DNA from 2 places in the Eleftheria terrae genome. Region 1 is predicted to be linked to the other one. Evidence: riboswitches for the same ligand, from Rfam matches in the RefSeq annotation. Region 1 holds a riboswitch; the other holds the start of a gene.
The links. Region 1 has a riboswitch for S-adenosylhomocysteine ahead of ahcY (adenosylhomocysteinase). Riboswitches for the same ligand answer to the same signal wherever they lie in the genome.
Positions count from the first base shown of each region.

Region 2: another riboswitch for S-adenosylhomocysteine. It lies ahead of metH (methionine synthase); the one in region 1 lies ahead of ahcY (adenosylhomocysteinase).

Region 1 is NZ_CP106951.1:4,280,025-4,289,005, forward strand. Features, by position in the region: gene N7L95_RS19160 (OmpW/AlkL family protein) at 1-469, opposite strand, end outside; gene metF (methylenetetrahydrofolate reductase [NAD(P)H]) at 632-1,480, opposite strand; gene N7L95_RS19170 (TlyA family RNA methyltransferase) at 1,477-2,259, opposite strand; gene ahcY (adenosylhomocysteinase) at 2,279-3,724, opposite strand; S-adenosyl-L-homocysteine riboswitch at 3,794-3,901, opposite strand; gene N7L95_RS19180 (peptide chain release factor 3) at 4,082-5,683, shown strand; gene N7L95_RS19185 (HAD family hydrolase) at 5,691-6,470, shown strand; gene metK (methionine adenosyltransferase) at 6,558-7,736, opposite strand; gene N7L95_RS19195 (lysophospholipid acyltransferase family protein) at 7,912-8,790, shown strand; gene N7L95_RS19200 (LpxL/LpxP family acyltransferase) at 8,793-8,981, shown strand, end outside.
Region 2 is NZ_CP106951.1:3,800,434-3,809,414, reverse strand. Features, by position in the region: gene N7L95_RS16885 (TetR family transcriptional regulator) at 1-52, shown strand, start outside; gene N7L95_RS16880 (DUF1501 domain-containing protein) at 222-1,763, opposite strand; gene N7L95_RS16875 (DUF1800 domain-containing protein) at 1,778-3,562, opposite strand; gene metH (methionine synthase) at 3,837-6,590, opposite strand; S-adenosyl-L-homocysteine riboswitch at 6,632-6,711, opposite strand; gene N7L95_RS16865 (YiaD family glycine zipper/OmpA-like lipoprotein) at 7,002-7,673, shown strand; gene N7L95_RS16860 (OmpA family protein) at 7,838-8,434, shown strand; gene N7L95_RS16855 (homocysteine S-methyltransferase family protein) at 8,501-8,981, opposite strand, start outside.

The DNA of each region.
Region 1 (8,981 bases):
GGTTCTTGCTCAGCGCGTAGTCCACCCCCGCCTGCAGCGCCAGGCCGACGCTGTTCTTGTCGATGCTCACGCCCGCCGGCAGGTCGATGCTGGAGAAGCGGGTGTAGTTGATGCCGGCGCCCAGGTAGGGCTTGAAGCCGGCCGTCGCGTCGAAGTGGTACTGCAGCAGCAGCGTGGGCGGCAGGTGCTTGAGGCTGCCGATGCGGGTGTCGCCGGAGCGCACCGTGTGCTTCTGCGGATAGGTCAGGACCAGCTCGGCCGCCAGGTTGGGCGTGAAGAAGTAGGAGACGTCGAACTCGGGGATGACCTTGTCGTTGACGTTCAGGTCCAGTCCGGTGCTGTCTTTGTTGGCGCTGTCCAGGTTCACCGCGCGCACACGCAGCAACCAGGGCTGGTCTTCGGCCTGGACGGCAGGGGCGAGGGTGGCCAGGGCCAGGGCGACGACGCCGGTGAGGGTCTTGATCTTCATGTTGTGTCGAGAGAGCTTGCGGGGAACATTCCCGACACGTATTGCACGGCCCGGCGGCCGTGGCGGCCTTGCCCGAGGTCAAAGGCCGGCGGCGGTGGCTGCGGCGCCTCGCCGGCCCTTGAGACAGGTCAGGGCCTGAGGCAGCGGCGGCGCGCCCCTGCCTCAGGCGGCCAGGCCGAGCCGGCGGCAGATCTCGGTGGTGGCGGTGGCCTGGTTCATCGTGTAGAAGTGGAAGCCGGGGGCGCCTTCGCGCCGCAGGCGGTCGCACAGCTGGGTCACCACGTCGAGGCCGAAGGCCTGGATCGAGTCCCGGTCGTCACCGAAGGCCTGCAGCCGGCTGCGGATCCAGCGCGGGATCTCGGCGCCGCAGGTGTCGGAGAAGCGCATCAGCTGGGTCGAGTTGGTGATGGGCATGATGCCGGCGATGACCGGAATGTCCAGCCCCATGCGCCGCACGTCGTCGACGAAGCGGAAGTAGGCGTCCGCGTTGTAGAAGTACTGCGTGATGGCCACATCGGCCCCGGCCCGTACCTTGGTGGCGAAGGCCTGCAGGTCGGCTTCCGGCGAGCGGGCCTGCGGATGGGTCTCGGGATAGGCGGCCACCTCGATGTGGAAGTGGTCGCCGGTCTCGGCTCGGATGAAGGCGACCAGGTCGCTGGCATGGCGGAACTCGCCGAATCCGCCGTAGCCGGAGGGCAGGTCGCCGCGCAGCGCGACCAGGCGGCGGATTCCGTCCTGGCGGAACTGCTGCAGCTTCTCGCGGATGCTGTCCTGGGACGCGCCGATGCACGAGAAGTGCGGCGCGGCGTCATGGCCCTCGGCCAGGATGGCACGCACCGCCTGCAAGGTGCCGTCCTGCGTCGAGCCGCCGGCGCCGTAGGTCACCGAGCAATAAGCTGGCTGCAGCGCATAGAGCTTCTGGCGCACGGCGGCCAGCTTGTCGACCCCGTCGGGCGTCTTGGGCGGGAAGAATTCGAGGCTGACCGGCAAGCGGTGCGGGGATGGAGTCATCGTGGTTCCTCTGGCGCCGGGGCGGCGCCAAGGGCCGCCCAGACGAAAAATTCGCGGTTGCCGTCGCCGCCGGTGATGGGGCTGTCGAAATAGTCGTGCACCTGCCAGCCGAGCGCCGCGCAGCCTTCGCGCACGCGGGCCTCCAGCAGCGGGTACTGGCTCGCGTCCTTCACCAGGCCGCCCTTGCCGACATGGGCGGGCCCGACCTCGAACTGCGGCTTCACCAGCAGCAGCGCGTCGCCGCCGGGCGCCAGCCAGCCGGCCAGCGAGGGCAGCACGCGGGTCAGGGGGATGAAGGAAAGGTCAGCCACCACCAGGCCGAAGCGCTGGCCGTGGCATTCGGTGGCGAAGCGCGAGCCGCTCCAGTCGCGGGCGTTGACACCCTCGAAGGCCAACACGCGGGCGTCGGCCTGCAGCCGCGGATGCAGCTGGCCGTGGCCGACGTCCACGCCCACCACGCGGGCGGCGCCGCGCTGCAGCAGCACGTCGGTGAAGCCGCCGGTGCTCTGGCCGACGTCGAGGCAGTCGCGGCCGCGCACGTCCAGGCCGGTGTGGGCGAGCGCGCCGTCCAGCTTGAGGCCGCCGCGCGAGACGAAGCGCAGCTCGGCGTCGTCGAGCAACTGCAGCGCGCTGCCCTCGGGCAGCTCTTCGCCGGCCTTGCGCACCACGGCCCAGCCGCGCGGGCCCTGCCACTGCACGGCCGCGCGCTCGATCAGGCGCTGGGCCGCCGAGCGGCTCGGTGCCAGGCCCTGGCTCACCAGCAACTGGTCGGCGCGCATCGTGGCAGGCCCGTGGCGATCAGTAGCGGTAGGTGTCGGGCTTGAAGGGGCCGTGCTGCGGCACGCCGATGTAGGCGGCCTGCTCCTCGCTCAGCTCGGTGAGCTGGGCGTTGAGCTTCTTCAGTTGCAGGCGGGCGACCTTCTCGTCCAGGTGCTTGGGCAGCACGTAGACCTTGCCGACGGCGTAGTAGTCGGGCCGGGTGAACAGCTCGATCTGCGCAATCGTCTGGTTGGCGAAGCTCGAGGACATCACATAGCTCGGGTGGCCAGTGCCGCAGCCCAGGTTCACCAGCCGGCCCTTGGCCAGCAGGATGATGCGCTTGCCGTCCGGGAAGATCACATGGTCCACCTGGGGCTTGATCTCCTCCCACTGGTACTTCTCGAGCGAGGCGACCTCGATCTCGTTGTCGAAGTGGCCGATGTTGCAGACGATCGCCTGGTCCTTCATGCGGGCCATGTGCTCGTGGGTGATGACGCCCTTGTTGCCGGTGGCGGTCACGAAGATGTCGGCCTTGTCGGCCGCGTATTCCATCGTCACGACGCGGTAGCCTTCCATCGCGGCCTGCAGGGCGCAGATCGGGTCGATCTCGGTCACCCAGACCTGGGCCGACAGGGCGCGCAGCGCCTGGGCCGAGCCCTTGCCCACGTCGCCATAGCCCGCCACCACCGCGATCTTGCCGGCCACCATCACGTCGGTGGCGCGCTTGATGCCGTCCACCAGCGACTCGCGGCAGCCATAGAGGTTGTCGAACTTGCTCTTGGTGACGCTGTCGTTGACGTTGATGGCGCGGAACAGCAGCGTGCCCTTGCTCGACATCTCGTTGAGGCGGTGCACCCCGGTGGTGGTTTCCTCGGTCACGCCGATGATCTGGGCGCTCTTGCGGCTGTACCAGGTGCTGTCTTCGGCCAGCTTCGCCTTGATGGCAGCGAACAGCTCCTGCTCTTCCTCGCTGCCGGGGTTGGCGATGACCGAGGGGTCCTTCTCGGCGCGCTTGCCCAGGTGCATCAGCAGCGTCGCGTCGCCGCCGTCATCGAGGATCATGTTGGGGCCTTCGCCCTCGGCGCCCTTGGGGCCGAACTCGAAGATGCGGTGGGTGTAGTCCCAGTAGTCCTTCAGCGACTCGCCCTTGTAGGCGAACACCGGGGTGCCGGCGGCCACCAGGGCGGCGGCCGCATGGTCCTGGGTCGAGAAGATGTTGCACGAGGCCCAGCGCACCTGGGCGCCCAGGGCCTGCAGCGTTTCCACCAGCACGGCGGTCTGGATGGTCATGTGCAGCGAGCCGGTGATGCGCGCGCCCTTGAGCGGCTGCTGGGCCGCGAATTCCTCGCGGATGGCCATCAGGCCGGGCATCTCGGTCTCGGCGATCTTGATTTCCTTGCGGCCCCAGGCAGCCTGCGACAGGTCGGCGATGACGCAATCCACGCCTTCGTGGGTGGTGTGCAGGGGTTTGACGACAGCGTTCATTCGTTTCTCCAAGAGGAAAAACCGCTGTGCACTGGGGGCTGGAGGGTCGAGCTCACCCGGCAGGACACATGCGGGTGAGCGCGGTTGCAAATGAAGTTCCGAGCCTGGGGCCGGATGCTGGCGGCGCGCTGGCGGGGGCCAGGGCGGCAGCGGGGCCTTGCAACGCTCCTCGGAAGGCTGCAATTGTAGACAGCCGGCGGCCGCTTGTGGGGCGTTTCGGTGCCATTCGCGTTTTTCGGCCCGCAAAACCGGTAGGATTCCGCTTCGCGCCACCCCGGCGCCGTCGGCCTGCCGCCGTTTGAAGAGCCCCAGTGAGCCAGCGCTCACCCCTCGCGGGCTCGTCTGGAGTACTTGTTCGTGTCTTTCACTTCTGAAACGCGGCGTCGCCGCACCTTCGCCATCATCTCCCACCCGGACGCCGGCAAGACCACGCTCACCGAGAAGCTGCTGCTGTTCTCCGGCGCCATCCACATCGCCGGCTCGGTGAAGGCGCGCAAGGCCTCGCGCCATGCCACCTCCGACTGGATGGAGATCGAAAAGCAGCGCGGCATCTCGGTGGCCAGCTCGGTGATGCAGATGCTCTACCGCGACCATGTGGTCAACCTGCTCGACACCCCGGGGCACAAGGACTTCTCGGAAGACACCTACCGCGTGCTGACGGCGGTCGACTCGGCGCTGATGGTGATCGACGCGGCCAACGGCGTGGAGGCGCAGACCAAGCGCCTGATCGAGGTCTGCCGCCAGCGCGACACGCCCATCATCACCTTCGTCAACAAGATGGACCGGGAAGGGCGCGACCCGATCTCGCTGCTCGACGAGATCGAGGCCGAGCTGGGCATGCCTTGCGTGCCAATGACATGGCCGGTGGGCCAGGGCAAGGCCTTCGGCGGCATCGTCAACCTGCGCCAGCAGAACATGCGGCTGTTCAAGGCCGGCGCCGACCGCCTCACCGACGACGAGACGGTGCCGCTGAGCGAGGCCGAAGCCCTGCGCCAGCGCTTCGGGCACGACTTCGAGTTGGCCGAGCAGAACATCGAGCTGCTGGGCGCGGCCGCGCCGGCCTTCGACATGGAGGCCTTCCTCGCCGCCAAGCAGACGCCGGTGTTCTTCGGCTCGGCCGTCAACAACTTCGGCGTGCAGGAGGTGCTGGACGCGCTGGTCGACCTGGCGCCGCCGCCGGCGCCGCGGCAGACCACCACCCGCCGGGTGGAGCCGGACGAGGAGCAGTTCTCGGGCGTGGTCTTCAAGGTGCAGGCCAACATGGACCCCTCGCACCGCGATCGCATCGCCTTCGTGCGGGTCTATTCCGGTCGCTACACCCAGGGCATGAAGCTGAAGGTGCAGCGCACCGGCAAGGAGCTGCGGCCGACCAGCGTGGTGACCTTCCTGTCGCAGCGCCGCGAGGCGGTGGACGAGGCCTATGCCGGCGACATCATCGGCTTCACCACCCATGGCGGGGTGCAGCTGGGCGACACCATCACCGAAGGCGAGTCGCTGCAGTACACCGGCCTGCCCTTCTTCGCGCCGGAGCTGTTCCAGGCGGTCGAGTTGGCCAATCCGATGAAGAGCAAGCAGCTGCAGGCTGGCTTGCTGCAACTGGGCGAGGAGGGCGCGATCCAGGTCTTCCGCCCGCAGGAAGGCGGCGCGATGCTGCTGGGCGCGGTCGGCCAGCTGCAGTTCGAGGTGGTACAGCACCGCCTGAAGGCCGAGTACAGCGTGGACGTGCGCCTGATGCCGTCGCGCTTCGTCGGCGCGCGCTGGATCACCGCGGACAGCGCGGAGGAACTGAAGAAGTTCACCGACGCCAATGGCAGCAAGCTGGCCCTGGATGCGGCCGACACGCTGGCCTACCTGATGACCTCGCCCTACGACCTGCGGCTGACGCAGGAGCGTTTCCCGAAGATCCATTTCCACCCGCTGCGCGAGCACGCCGGGCTGGTGCTGCAGAAAGCGGCCTGAGGCGCGCATGCGGCCGCTGGCCGACTGGCCGCCCGGCGAGCGCCGGGCGCTGCGGGGCGTCTTCACCGACATCGACGACACGCTGACCTGCGACGGCGCCATCGAGCCCGAGGCGCTGCAGGCCCTGCATGCCCTGCGCGAGGGCGGCCTGGTGGTGATCGCGGTCACCGGCCGGCCGATGGGCTGGTCGCTGCCCTTTGCCAGCCGCTGGCCGGTGGCGGCCATCGTGCCCGAGAACGGCGCGCTGGCCCTGCTGCCCGACGGGCGGCAGTGGTTCGTGCAGGACGCGGCGACCCGCGCCCGCAACGCCCGGCGCCTGGCCGACGTGGCGGCGCGGGTGCTGGCCGAGGTGCCGGGCGCCGCGCTGGCGCAGGACAGTGCGGGCCGCCTGACCGACATCGCCATCGACCATGGCGAGTTCGCCTGCCTGCCGCCAGAGCGCATCGAGCAGGTGGTGGCGCTGATGCGCTCCGAGGGGCTCACCGCGACGGTCAGCTCCATCCATGTCAACGGCTGGATCGGCAGCCACAGCAAGTGGACCGGCGCGGTCTGGATTGCTCGGGAATTGCTCGGCGTTGACCTCTTTGCCGAACTCGACCGCTGGGCTTACGTCGGCGACTCCACCAACGACCAGGTGATGTTCGAACGCTTCCGCCACAGCGTGGGCGTGGCCAACATCGCGCGCTTCGTGCCCCGGCTGGCACACCTGCCACGCTATGTGACCCGGGCGGAGCGCGGCCGCGGTTTTGCCGAGCTGGCGCGGGCGCTGATCGCGGCGCGGGCATGAAAAAGCCGCCCGGGCCGGGTGGCCGGGGCGGCGTCCTGGTGCCTGGAAGGCGGGGCCGGGCCTGCCATGCGGCAGGCTGCGCACGCCTTACAGGCCGGCGGCGGCGCGCAGGGCGGCTGCCTTGTCGGTGGCTTCCCAGCTGAACTCGGGCTCTTCGCGGCCGAAGTGGCCGTAGGCGGCCGTCTTGGAATAGATCGGGCGCAGCAGGTTCAGCATCTGGATGATGCCCTTGGGCCGCAGGTCGAAGTGCTCACGCACCAGGGCCGCGATCTTGTCATCGGGGATCTTGCCGGTGCCTTCGGTGTAGACCGTGATGTTCATCGGCTGGGCCACGCCGATGGCATAGGCCACCTGGATCTGGCACTGCCGCGCCAGGCCGGCCGCGACGATGTTCTTGGCCACGTAGCGGGCGGCATAGGCGGCCGAGCGGTCGACCTTGGACGGGTCCTTGCCCGAGAACGCACCGCCGCCGTGCGGGCAGGCGCCGCCGTAGGTGTCGACGATGATCTTGCGGCCGGTCAGGCCGCAGTCGCCCTGCGGGCCGCCGATCACGAAACGCCCGGTCGGGTTGACCAGGTAGCGGGTTTCCTTCAGCCACTCGGCCGGCAGCACCGGCTTGATGATCTCTTCGATGACGCCTTCGATGAACTCGGGCTTCATCTTGGTGCCGTCGCTCATCTCCGGCGAATGCTGGCTGGACAGCACCACCGTGTCGATGCTGTGCGGGCGACCGTCGACGTAGCGCATCGTGACCTGGCTCTTGGCGTCCGGGCGCAGCCAGGGCAGGCGGCCGTCCTTGCGCAGCTGCGCCTGGCGCTCGACCAGGCGGTGGGCGTAGTAGATCGGCGCGGGCATCAGCTCGGGCGTTTCGTCGCAGGCGTAGCCGAACATCAGGCCCTGGTCGCCGGCGCCCATGTTGAGGTGGTCGTCGGAGGCGTGGTCCACGCCCTGGGCGATGTCGTTGCTCTGCTTGTCGTAGGCCACCAGCACCGCGCAGCCCTTGTAGTCGATGCCGTACTCGGTGTTGTCGTAGCCGATGCGCTTGATGGTGTCGCGTGCGACCTGGATGTAGTCGACATGCGCGTTGGTGGTGATTTCGCCGGCCAGCACCACCAGGCCGGTGTTGCACAGGGTCTCGGCCGCCACGCGGGAGCGCGGGTCCTGCTCGAAGATCGCGTCTAGGATGGCGTCCGAGATCTGGTCGGCCACCTTGTCCGGATGACCCTCGGACACGGATTCAGAAGTGAAGAGAAAATCGTTCGCCACGGTGTGACTCCAATAAGTTGACCCTGGGACGCGTTGCCGGCACAGGTGTTTGGAGGTGCGGCGAACGCTTTAGCGGTACTTGTTGGACCAATGTCCAGCGAGGCCTCGCTATCCTTGGACCCCGCGCCGCCCCGCAAGTTGTTCTTTAAACCGGCGACCGCGCGATTATAGAAACATGCTCACTCTCTTTCGCTTGCTTTCTCGGTGCCCCCTGAGGGTTTTGCACGTCTTTGGCTCCATTCTTGGCTGGCTGACCTGGTGGGGCTCGCCGACCTACCGTCGCCGTTTCCGCGAAAACGTCACGCAGGCCGGCCTGCCGTGGGCCCGGGTGCGTCCGGCGATCGCGGCGGCGGGGCAGATGGTGATGGAGCTGCCCTGGCTGTGGATGCGTCCGGCCGACCGGCCGTTCGGCGACCGGGTGACATGGACCCGCAGCGAATTGATCCATGAGGCCTACGCCGCCGGCCGCGGCGTGATCTTCCTCACGCCGCACCTCGGCAGCTTCGAGGTGACGGCGCAGTCGTATGCCGAGCTGTTCGGGCCGCGGCACGGCCCGTTGACGGTGTTGTACCGGCCGGCCCGCAAGGCGGCCATCCGTCCCATCGTCGATGGCGGGCGCCAGCGCCCCGGACTGGCCACGGCGCCGGCGACGCTGGCCGGCGTGCGGCAGATGATCCGTGCGCTGCGCCAGGGGCAGGCAGTGGGCCTGCTGCCGGACCAGGTGCCACCGGAAGGGCTGGGCGTGTGGGCGCCGTTCTTCGGCCGCCCGGCCTACACCATGACGCTGGCTGCCCGGCTGGCTCAGCAGACCGGCGCCCGGGTGCTGCTGACCTGGGGCGAGCGACTGCCGCGTGGACGGGGCTACCTGGTGCATGTGAGCGCATTGGACGAGCCGCTGCCGGAAGCGGGCGAGGATCAAGCACAATCGGCCGCCGCCCAGATCAACCAAGCGATGGAACGACTCATCCTCCAGTGCCCCCAGCAGTACCTCTGGGGCTATCACCGCTACAAGGAGCCGCGCCAGGACCCGCAGTTCCAGGCGGGGGCCCGCTGAGCATGGGCGCACGACTGCTGATCGGCCTGCTGTGGCTGTTGCATTGGCTGCCGCTGCCCTGGCTCGCGGCGCTGGGGCGGGGGCTGGGGCGGCTGTTGTACCGGCTGGCCGGGTCGCGGCGGCGCATCGCGCTGCGCAACATCGAGCTGTGCCTGCCTGCGCTCGGCCCCGCCGAGCGCGAGGCGCTGGCG
Region 2 (8,981 bases), 480 kb from region 1:
GGGCGTCATCGGCGCCCATGTGGACGGCATGCGGGTGGCGGCGACCGCCTGAGGCCGCTGGCGCCCCAGCCCAGCCCAGCCCAGCCCAGCCCGGGGCCGGCAGTGCGGTGTGCGGGCCGGCACCGGTGCGACGCCGCCGGGCGCCTGTGCCCGCCGGAACGCCGGACGCCCTCTTCAGGCCCGGCCAGCAGGCGGCCCGCCGTGCAGCGGGCCGGCCTGGCTCAGGCGCGCATGAAGCCCAGGTTGCGCTGCGAGGCGTCGAAGTTGCGCAGATTGGGCAGGACCTCCAGCAGCTGAGAGGCGCTCAGGCCGAACCACTGGCCCATCGTGGCGGCGTACTGGTCCACCGAGATCTCCGGCAACAGCGCGCCGTTGCTGCCGATCTGGTTGGGGCTCGTGAAATCGCCCTTGCCGGTGCTCTGGCCGTAGGCGGGGAAGCGGCCATAGAGGTCGCCGCCGCGCACGGCGCCACCCATCACGAAATGATGGCCGCCCCAGCCGTGATCGGTGCCGTCGCCATTGCTGGTGAAGGTGCGCCCGAAGTCGGAGGCGGTGAAGGTGGTGACCTTGTCCTGCGCGCCGATGGCGCTCAGCACGGTGTCGAAATAGCCCAGCGCATGCGACAGCCGGGCCATGGCATCGGCATGGTTGCGGTTCTGGAAGTCGTGGGTGTCGAAGCCCCCCAGGCCGACGAAGAACACCTGGCGGCGCACGCCCAGCGAGCCGGCGGCCGCCACCATGCGGGCCACCACCTGCAGCTGCTGGGCCAGGCCGTTGAAGCCCTTGGCGCCCGTCACCGGGCTGTCGTATTGCAGCAGCGGATCGTTCTGCGGATTGGTGACGCCGGCGCTGCCGAAGGGCGGCGCCAGGCTGCCCAGCGCGCTGCCCAACGCACGCTCGGCCTCGATCGACCGGCGGGTGGTCTCGACATAGGCCGCCTCCAGCAGGTTGCCGGAGCGCGCGGTGGCGGCAATGCGCTCCATCGAGGCCGCGACGGTGGACGAGCCAAACAGCCGGCGCTGGCTGTCGACCCCCAACAGGATGGCGCCGTTGCTGCCCACCTGGTACTGCTCCACCTGCTCGCCCGACAGCCACACCGCATTGCCATAGGCCGAAATGCTGCTGAACAGGGTGTTGCTGCCATTGCCGGAGCGCAGCAGGTCGGCCATGCGGCCGCCCCAGCCGGCCTTGGCCCCCTCCGGCGCAAAGGCCTGCCAGGTGGACTGCTGGTCGTTGTGCGAATACAGCTTGGGCGGCTTGGGATGGCTGGACGTCGCGTACTGCGCCTTGGTGGTGGGCGCCAGCAGCGGGCCGACGTTGGCCACCACGGCCAGGCGCTTGTGGGTATTGAACAGGCCCTGCATGCCCCCCAGCAGGGGATGCAGGGCGAAGCTGCGGCCGGCCTGGGCCGTGGCCGGGTTGAGCGGCAGCACGCCGCCCAGCCGGGCGGGCGACGCGGCCGCGGCTGCCGCATCGGCAGCAACCCCGGGCGCCAGCAGCGCGATGGCGTCGGCCCCGCCCTGGCGCACCTGGCGGTAGTTCTCCCAGGACGCGGCGTCGGTGGCCAGCACCGTGTTGTAGGTGTCGTTGCCACCAAACAGGAACAGGCAGACCAGGGCCTTGTAGTCGCTCGGCGCCGACTGTGCGGCTGCCGCACCGATCGTCGCGAGATTGAGGGCGAACGGCGCGGCCGAGGTGCCGAGCAGCGACAGCGCGCCAGCGCGGCGCAGGAACTCCCGGCGGGAAGCGTGTGAGTGCGTCATGCGGGACCTCGGCTTTACTTCTGGACGATGAACTCGGGCGACAGCAGCGTCAGGTAGACCGCCGTGTACAGGCGGTTGGCCTTGGCCTGCTCGATGGTGCTGTCGTTGCTGCCGTTGGGCTTGCGCGCCGGAATGACGATGCTGTCGACCGCCGTGCGCAACTCGCTGCGCAGCGCTGTGGACATCTGCCCGTTCAGCAGCCGCTGGTTCATGCGCTCCACCAGTTGCTCGGGCTGCTCCACCAGGGCCCGCTCGCCGCTGTAGTCCAGCTGCAGGTCGCGCTCCTTCGCGGTGTAGTCGACCCCGTTCTGGCCCACGCCGCGCACCACCGCCTCGCGGATGTAGTTGGCATAGCCGGCCACCGTGGTCTCGTGGGTGATCTGCATCTCCGGGGCCACCAGGCCGGCCGTGGCGAGCGCGGTGTTCGGCGGCACATAGCCGGGACGGTAGAAGTTGAACACCGAGGGCGAGCGCATCGGCGTCTGCCCCAGCGACCGGCCAGGATCGTCGGTGCTGCCCACCAGGTAGCTGCCGCTGGCGGAACGGGCGCCGAAGGCGCGCAGGAAGGCCGACAGGCGCAGCACCGGCTCACGCAGCTTGCCATAGCCGGGCGCCTTGGCCCGCTCGGCGTCGCGCGCCTCGGGGTCGAGCAGGATGGCGCGGATCACCGCGCGCATGTCGCCCCGCACGCCGGCGCCATTGTTGTTGAAAGCGGCCGAGACGCGGGCCACGTACTGCGGGCTGGGGTTGCTGGTGACCAGCCGCTGGATCAGCTGCTTGCCGATGAAGGGCCCGACATTGGGGTGCATGAAGAGCGCGTCGAGCGCGGCGTCCAGGCTCTCCTCGGGACCGGTGCCCTTGGGCACCGTGCGGCCGAGGAACTTCTTCTCCTGCGACGAGTGGAACTTGGCATAGCCGCTCATGGGCCGCCAGAAGCGATCAGGGTCGAGGCATTGCGACCAGCCGTAGAAGCAGGCGTCGGCGCTGCCGGTGCTGTACCAGCTGAAGCCGGTGAAGACATGCGACAGGCCGACGATGTCGTCGGCACCGTAGCTCTCCAGCGGCTGGCCGCGGCCGTCCAGCTTCACGCTGCCATCGGGGTTGAGCTGGTTCAGGCCGATCGAGAACAGCTGCATCACCTCGCGGGCGAAATTCTGGTCGGGCACGCGCCCGGTGGCAGGGTCTTCCTTCTGGTTGCGCAGGTGCGACAGGTACACACCCATCATCGGGTGGCGCGCCACGGCTTCGAGCAGGTCGCGGTAGTTGCCGAAGGCATGGTCGGCCAGCGTGTCCATGTAGCCGGCCACGCCGCGAGGGCGGTCGCTCACATTGCCGTCGGCCATCGAGATCACGAAGATCTGGGACAGCGCATACGCGACCCGCTGGCGCAGCTGGTCGTCGCCCGCCACCGCGCTGCGCCAGAAGGTGTCCAGCACCTCGCGCTGCCCGGCATTGCGTTGCGGGTCACCCGCCTTGATCGCGGCGTCGGCCGCGTCCCAGTAGGCCCGGTGCACCGAGCCGCCGCCACGCTGGAACTGCTGGTCGATCCAGCGGCTGTAGCTGGTCGCCATCAGGGCATCGACCTCCCGCTCGGTCGGCCCGAAGGTGGCCTGCGTCAGGAAGCGGGCGGCATCGGTGCGGGTGGCCGGCCGGGCGGCTGCGGGGACGGCGGTGTCCCCTTGGCTGTCGTTGTCGTCGCTGCTGCCGCCGCCGCAGGCAGCCAGCAGCAGGGCCAGGGTGGCGGCAGACAACAGGCGCGCAGGGCGCAGCGCCGGCCAGGCGGAGCGGTACGGTCTCAAGGGGATCCTCCAGCAGTTCTTGTCGTGGACGCGCGAGGCGCGGGAGGAAAAAAGCAGCTTCCAGGCCACACGGCGGAAGCGGCAATACCGCACGAAAGAACCCGCCGCAGGCAGGAAAAGCGCCACAGCGGCCAAAGCCTGTCACTCCGCGCGCGCCGGAGCCGGTCCTTGTGAGGGCCGGCTTCGGTCGCGTTAGCGTGAAATTTTGTCGCTTATGTAACCAAATCCATGTTCAGCCCCACGCCGGCCGCCGGCTCGCCCCGGTGCGCTGGGCTCAGAGCAGCGGGGCCAGGCTGCGTTCGGCTTCTTGCTGCGACTGGCCGCAGCGTGCCGCCCAGTCGGCGAGCTGGTCGCTGCCGATCTTGCCGACATTGAAATAGGTGGCCTCGGGGTGCGCGAGGTAGAAACCGCTGACGCTGGCCGCGGGCGTCATGGCCAGGCTCTCGGTCAGTCCCATGTCGATCTCCTCGCAGCCCAGCACGCGGAACATCTCGCGCTTGACGGTGTGGTCGGGGCAGGCCGGATAGCCGGGCGCCGGCCGGATGCCACGGTACTTCTCGGCAATCAGCGCCTCGTTGGAGAGCTGTTCGTCGGCCGCATAGCCCCACAGCTCGGTGCGCACACGCTGGTGCATGCGCTCGGCGAGCGCCTCGGCGAGGCGGTCGGCCAGGGCCTTGAGCATGATGGCGGAATAGTCGTCCAGGTCGTCGATGAAGGCCTGCTCCTTCTTCTCGACGCCCAGGCCGGCGGTGACCGCGAACAGCCCGACATAGTCGTTGCCCAGCGGCGAGACGAAGTCGGCCAGGCAGCGGTTGGGCCGCTTCACGCCATCGACCACCGGCCGCTCGCTCTGCATGCGCAGGCCATGCCAGGTCATCAGCCGCTGGGTGCGCGCCTCGTCGGCATAGATCTCGATGTCGTCGTCGTTCACCTGGCGCGCCGGGTAGAGCCCGATGACGGCACTGGCGCTCAGCCAGCGACCCTCGATCAGCCGCTTGAGCATGCGCTGGCCGTCACTGTAGACGCGGCGGGCCGACTCGCCGACGATCTCGTCGGTCAGGATGGCCGGGAAGGGGCCCGCCAGGTCCCAGGTCTGGAAGAAGGGGCCCCAGTCGATGCACTGGGCGATCTCGGCCAAGTCGTAGTTGCGGAACAGGCGGCGGCCCAGCACCTTGGGCCGCGGCGGCGTGTAGGCCGCCCAGTCGAGCGGCGTCTTGTTGGCGCGCGCCTCGGCCAGGCTCACCAGCGGGGTGGCCTTCTTGTTGGCGTGCTGCTGGCGCACCTTTTCATAGTCGGACTTGAGCTCGTCGATGTAGCGGCTGGCTTTCTCGTCGCTCAGCAGCTCGCTGCAGACGCCCACGCTGCGCGAGGCGTCGGGCACGTAGACCACCGGGCCTTCGTACTTCGGCGCGATCTTCACCGCGGTGTGCACCCGGCTGGTGGTAGCGCCGCCGATCAGCAAGGGGATCTTCTTCACGCGGAAGTAGTCGTCGCGCTGCATCTCGCTGGCGACATGCTGCATTTCCTCGAGGCTGGGCGTGATCAGGCCCGACAGGCCGATGATGTCGGCGCCTTCCACCTTGGCCTTCGCGAGGATGTCCTGGCAGGGCACCATCACCCCCATGTTGACGACCTCGAAGTTGTTGCACTGCAGGACCACCGTGACGATGTTCTTGCCGATGTCGTGCACGTCGCCCTTCACGGTGGCGATGACGATCTTGCCCTTGGCCCGCACATCGCCGCCAGCGGCCGCCAGGCGGCGCTTCTCCTCCTCGATGTAGGGCACCAGGTGGGCCACCGCCTGCTTCATCACGCGGGCCGACTTCACCACCTGGGGCAGGAACATCTTGCCGGCGCCGAACAGGTCGCCCACCACGTTCATGCCGGCCATCAGCGGCCCCTCGATGACGTGCAGCGGCCGCCCGCCGGCGGCGCTGATCTTCTGCCAGACCTCCTCGGTGTCGGCCACGATGAAGTCGGTGATGCCGTGGATCAGCGCATGGCTGAGTCGCTCCTCGACCGGGGCGTTGCGCCAGGCGAGCTTGGCGCTGTCGTCCTTGGCGGCGCCCTTGACCTGCTCGGCAATCTCCAGCAGCCGCTCGGTGGCGTCCTCGCGGCGGTTCATCACGACGTCCTCGACACGCTCGCGCAGCTCGGCGTCGAGGTCGTCGTAGACGCCCACCATGCCGGCGTTGACGATGCCCATGTCCATGCCGGCCTGGATCGCGTGGTACAGGAAGACGGTATGGATGGCCTCACGCACCGGCTCGTTGCCACGGAAGCTGAAGCTGACGTTGCTGACGCCGCCGCTGACCTTGGCGCCCGGCAGGTTCTGCTTGATCCAGCGGGTCGCCTCGATGAAGTCGACCGCGTAGTTGTTGTGTTCCTCGATGCCGGTGGCGATGGCGAAGATGTTGGGGTCGAAGATGATGTCTTCCGGCGGGAAGTCGAGTTCGTCCACCAGCATGCGGTAGGCCCGTTCGCAGATCTCGATCTTGCGCTGGTAGGTGTCGGCCTGGCCCTGCTCGTCGAAGGCCATGACCACGGTGGCCGCGCCGTAGCGGCGGATCAGCCGGGCCTGGCGCTTGAACTCCTCGACGCCTTCCTTCAGCGAGATCGAGTTGACGATGCCCTTGCCCTGGATGCACTTCAGCCCGGCTTCGATGACGCTCCACTTGGAGGAGTCGATCATGATGGGCACCCGGGCAATCTCCGGCTCGCCGGCGATCAGGTTCAGGAAGCGCACCATCGCCGCCTGGCTGTCCAGCATCGCCTCGTCCATGTTGATGTCGATCACCTGGGCGCCATTCTCGACTTGCTGGCGCGCCACGCTGAGGGCATCCTCGAACTGGCCGTTCAGGATCATCCGGGCGAAGGCCTTGGAGCCGGTGACATTGGTGCGTTCGCCGATGTTGACGAACAGGCTGCCTTCGCCGATGGAGACCGGCTCCAGCCCCGAGAGGCGCATGGGAGCGACGCGGGCGGGTTCGGCGGCGGGGGAGGCGGCGGAAGCAGTGGTGTCGTTCATGGCGCAGCGGCTAGGTTGGGCCGGCCACGGCTCACCCGTGGCGCGGGTGAGCGTCGTTGCGATGTGAAGTTCCAAGCCTGACGCGCCGGATTGCGGCCGCGCTGCAACGCTCCTTGGAACTGCCGATTTTATGCCAGCCCTGTCCCGACAGCATCAGGGAATGAGCGGCGGTGACGCAGGAACTTCCGCACCGCTGCGGCAGTCTTTCCATGCAGGCAGGCGCGTGATCAGGACGGCGCCGGAGCGGTCGCAAGCCGCACGGACACCCCGGAGTGCGCGCCCACACTCGACAGACGACAGCACACCGAGCAGCCCCGGCGCCCTGTTACAGGTTTCACTCGGCCGGCGTTGCCCCCTGCGGGCGCATCGATTGCAATGCGGGCAGCTGTCCAACAGAAGAAGGAGCCCAACGTGAAACGTACCATCCTCTCGCTCTGCGCCATCGCCGTCCTCGCCAGCGGCTGCGCCAACATGTCCGAGACGCAGAGCAACACGGCCAAGGGCGCCGGCATCGGCGCGGCTGCCGGCGCGGTGCTCGGTGCCGTCACTGCCGGCGGCAACAAGGGCAAGAGCGCGGCCACCGGCGCGGCTGCCGGTGCGGCGGTCGGGGCGCTCGGCGGCTACATCTGGTCCAAGCGCATGGAAGAGCAGAAGGCCAAGATGGACCAGGCCACCGCCGGCACCGGCATCGATGTGGCCCGCACCAGCGACAACCAGATCAAGGTCCAGATCCCGAGCGACGCGGGCTTCGACACCGGCCGCGCGGCGGTGAAGCCGCAACTGTCCACCGTGCTCGACAAGTTCGCCACCAGCATGCGCGAGAACAGCGCGACCGAGATCCGCATCATCGGCCACACCGACAACACCGGCAACGACAGCATCAACAACCGCCTGTCGATGGAGCGCGCAGCCAGCACGCGCGACTACCTGGTGGCCCGCGGCGTGCCCTTCGCCCGCATCGCCATCGACGGCCGCGGCAGCCACGAGCCGGTGGCCAGCAACGACAGCGACAATGGCCGCTCCCAGAACCGCCGGGTCGAGATCTACGTGGCCGAGCGCGAGCAGGTCGCCCAGACCCGTTGAACCCCTCGCCCGCGGGGCCCCCATTCTTGAGGGACCCGCAATGGGCGGCGCAATGTGAAAATGCGGTGTGCCGGAGACGCAAGACGGGCTCCGGCACATTGCTTTTCACGGGCGCCGCCGGCCTGCAAGGGGTGCGGCGCGCGCGCCATTCAAGGAGTACTGGAATGAATGCAATCTCGCGTCGCGGCGCAGCCCTGTGCGTGCTGCCCCTGCTGGTCCTGGCTGCCGGCTGTGCCACCGAACCGGCGCCGGCGCCCAGCGCCCCGGCCAGCTCGCCCAGCAAGCCGGCCGCCTCGGCGGCCCAGCCCGCCCAGCCGGCATGGAGCCCGGCTCTGGCCGCGGTGTTCGAAGCCGCCCAGCGCGCGGCGCAAGGGCGCGGTGTCGAGATCACCCGCACGCCCGCCAACGAACTGCTGGTGCGCGCCACCGGCGACGCCGCCTTCGACTCCGGCCGCACCACGATCAACGCGCGCTTCCGCCAGTTCCTCGACAGCGTGGCCGAACCGCTGGCCCGGGTGCCGGGCGTGAAGGTGCATGTGGTGGGCCACACCGACAACGTCGGCTCCAACGCGGTCAACGACCGCATTTCGCTGGAGCGCGCCACCTCGGCCAAGGACTACCTGGCCGCCAAGGGCGTGGCCGCCGAGCGCATCAGCGCCGAAGGCCGCGGCGAGCGCGAGCCGGTGGCCGGCAACGACAGTGCCGAAGGCCGCGCGAGCAACCGCCGCGTCGAGCTGCTGATCTCCCAGGGCGCGCGCTGAGCGCCCAAGGCGCCGCGCCCGCGGCGCCTTGGTCAGCGCCGCCTTGCGGCGCTGCCGCTGCCGGCCTCAGGTGGGCAGCAACTGGCTGAACATCTCGTGCTGGCGGCAGCGTGGCCGGTAGGCCGACACGCGCCGGGCGATCTCGGCGATGTGGTCGGGCGTGGTGCCGCAGCAGCCGCCGACGATGTTCAGGAACCCGGCCTTCGCGAAGTCCTCCATCAGGCCGCCGGTGATCTCCGGCGTCTCGTCGAAGCCGGTGTCGCTCATCGGGTTGGGCAGGCCGGCATTCGGGTAGCAGCTGATGAAGGTGTCGCCGGCGAGCTTGGACAATTCCTCGACATACGGCCGCATCAGCGCCGCACCGAGCGCGCAGTTGAGGCCGATGGCCAGCGGCCGCGCATGGCGCACCGAATGCCAGAAGGCGCCCACCGTCTGGCCCGAGAGGATGCGGCCGGAGGCGTCGGTCACGGTGCCGGAGATGATGACCGGCAGGCGCTCGCCGGTGTCCTCGAACAGCTGGTCGATCGCGAAGATCGCCGCCTTGGCG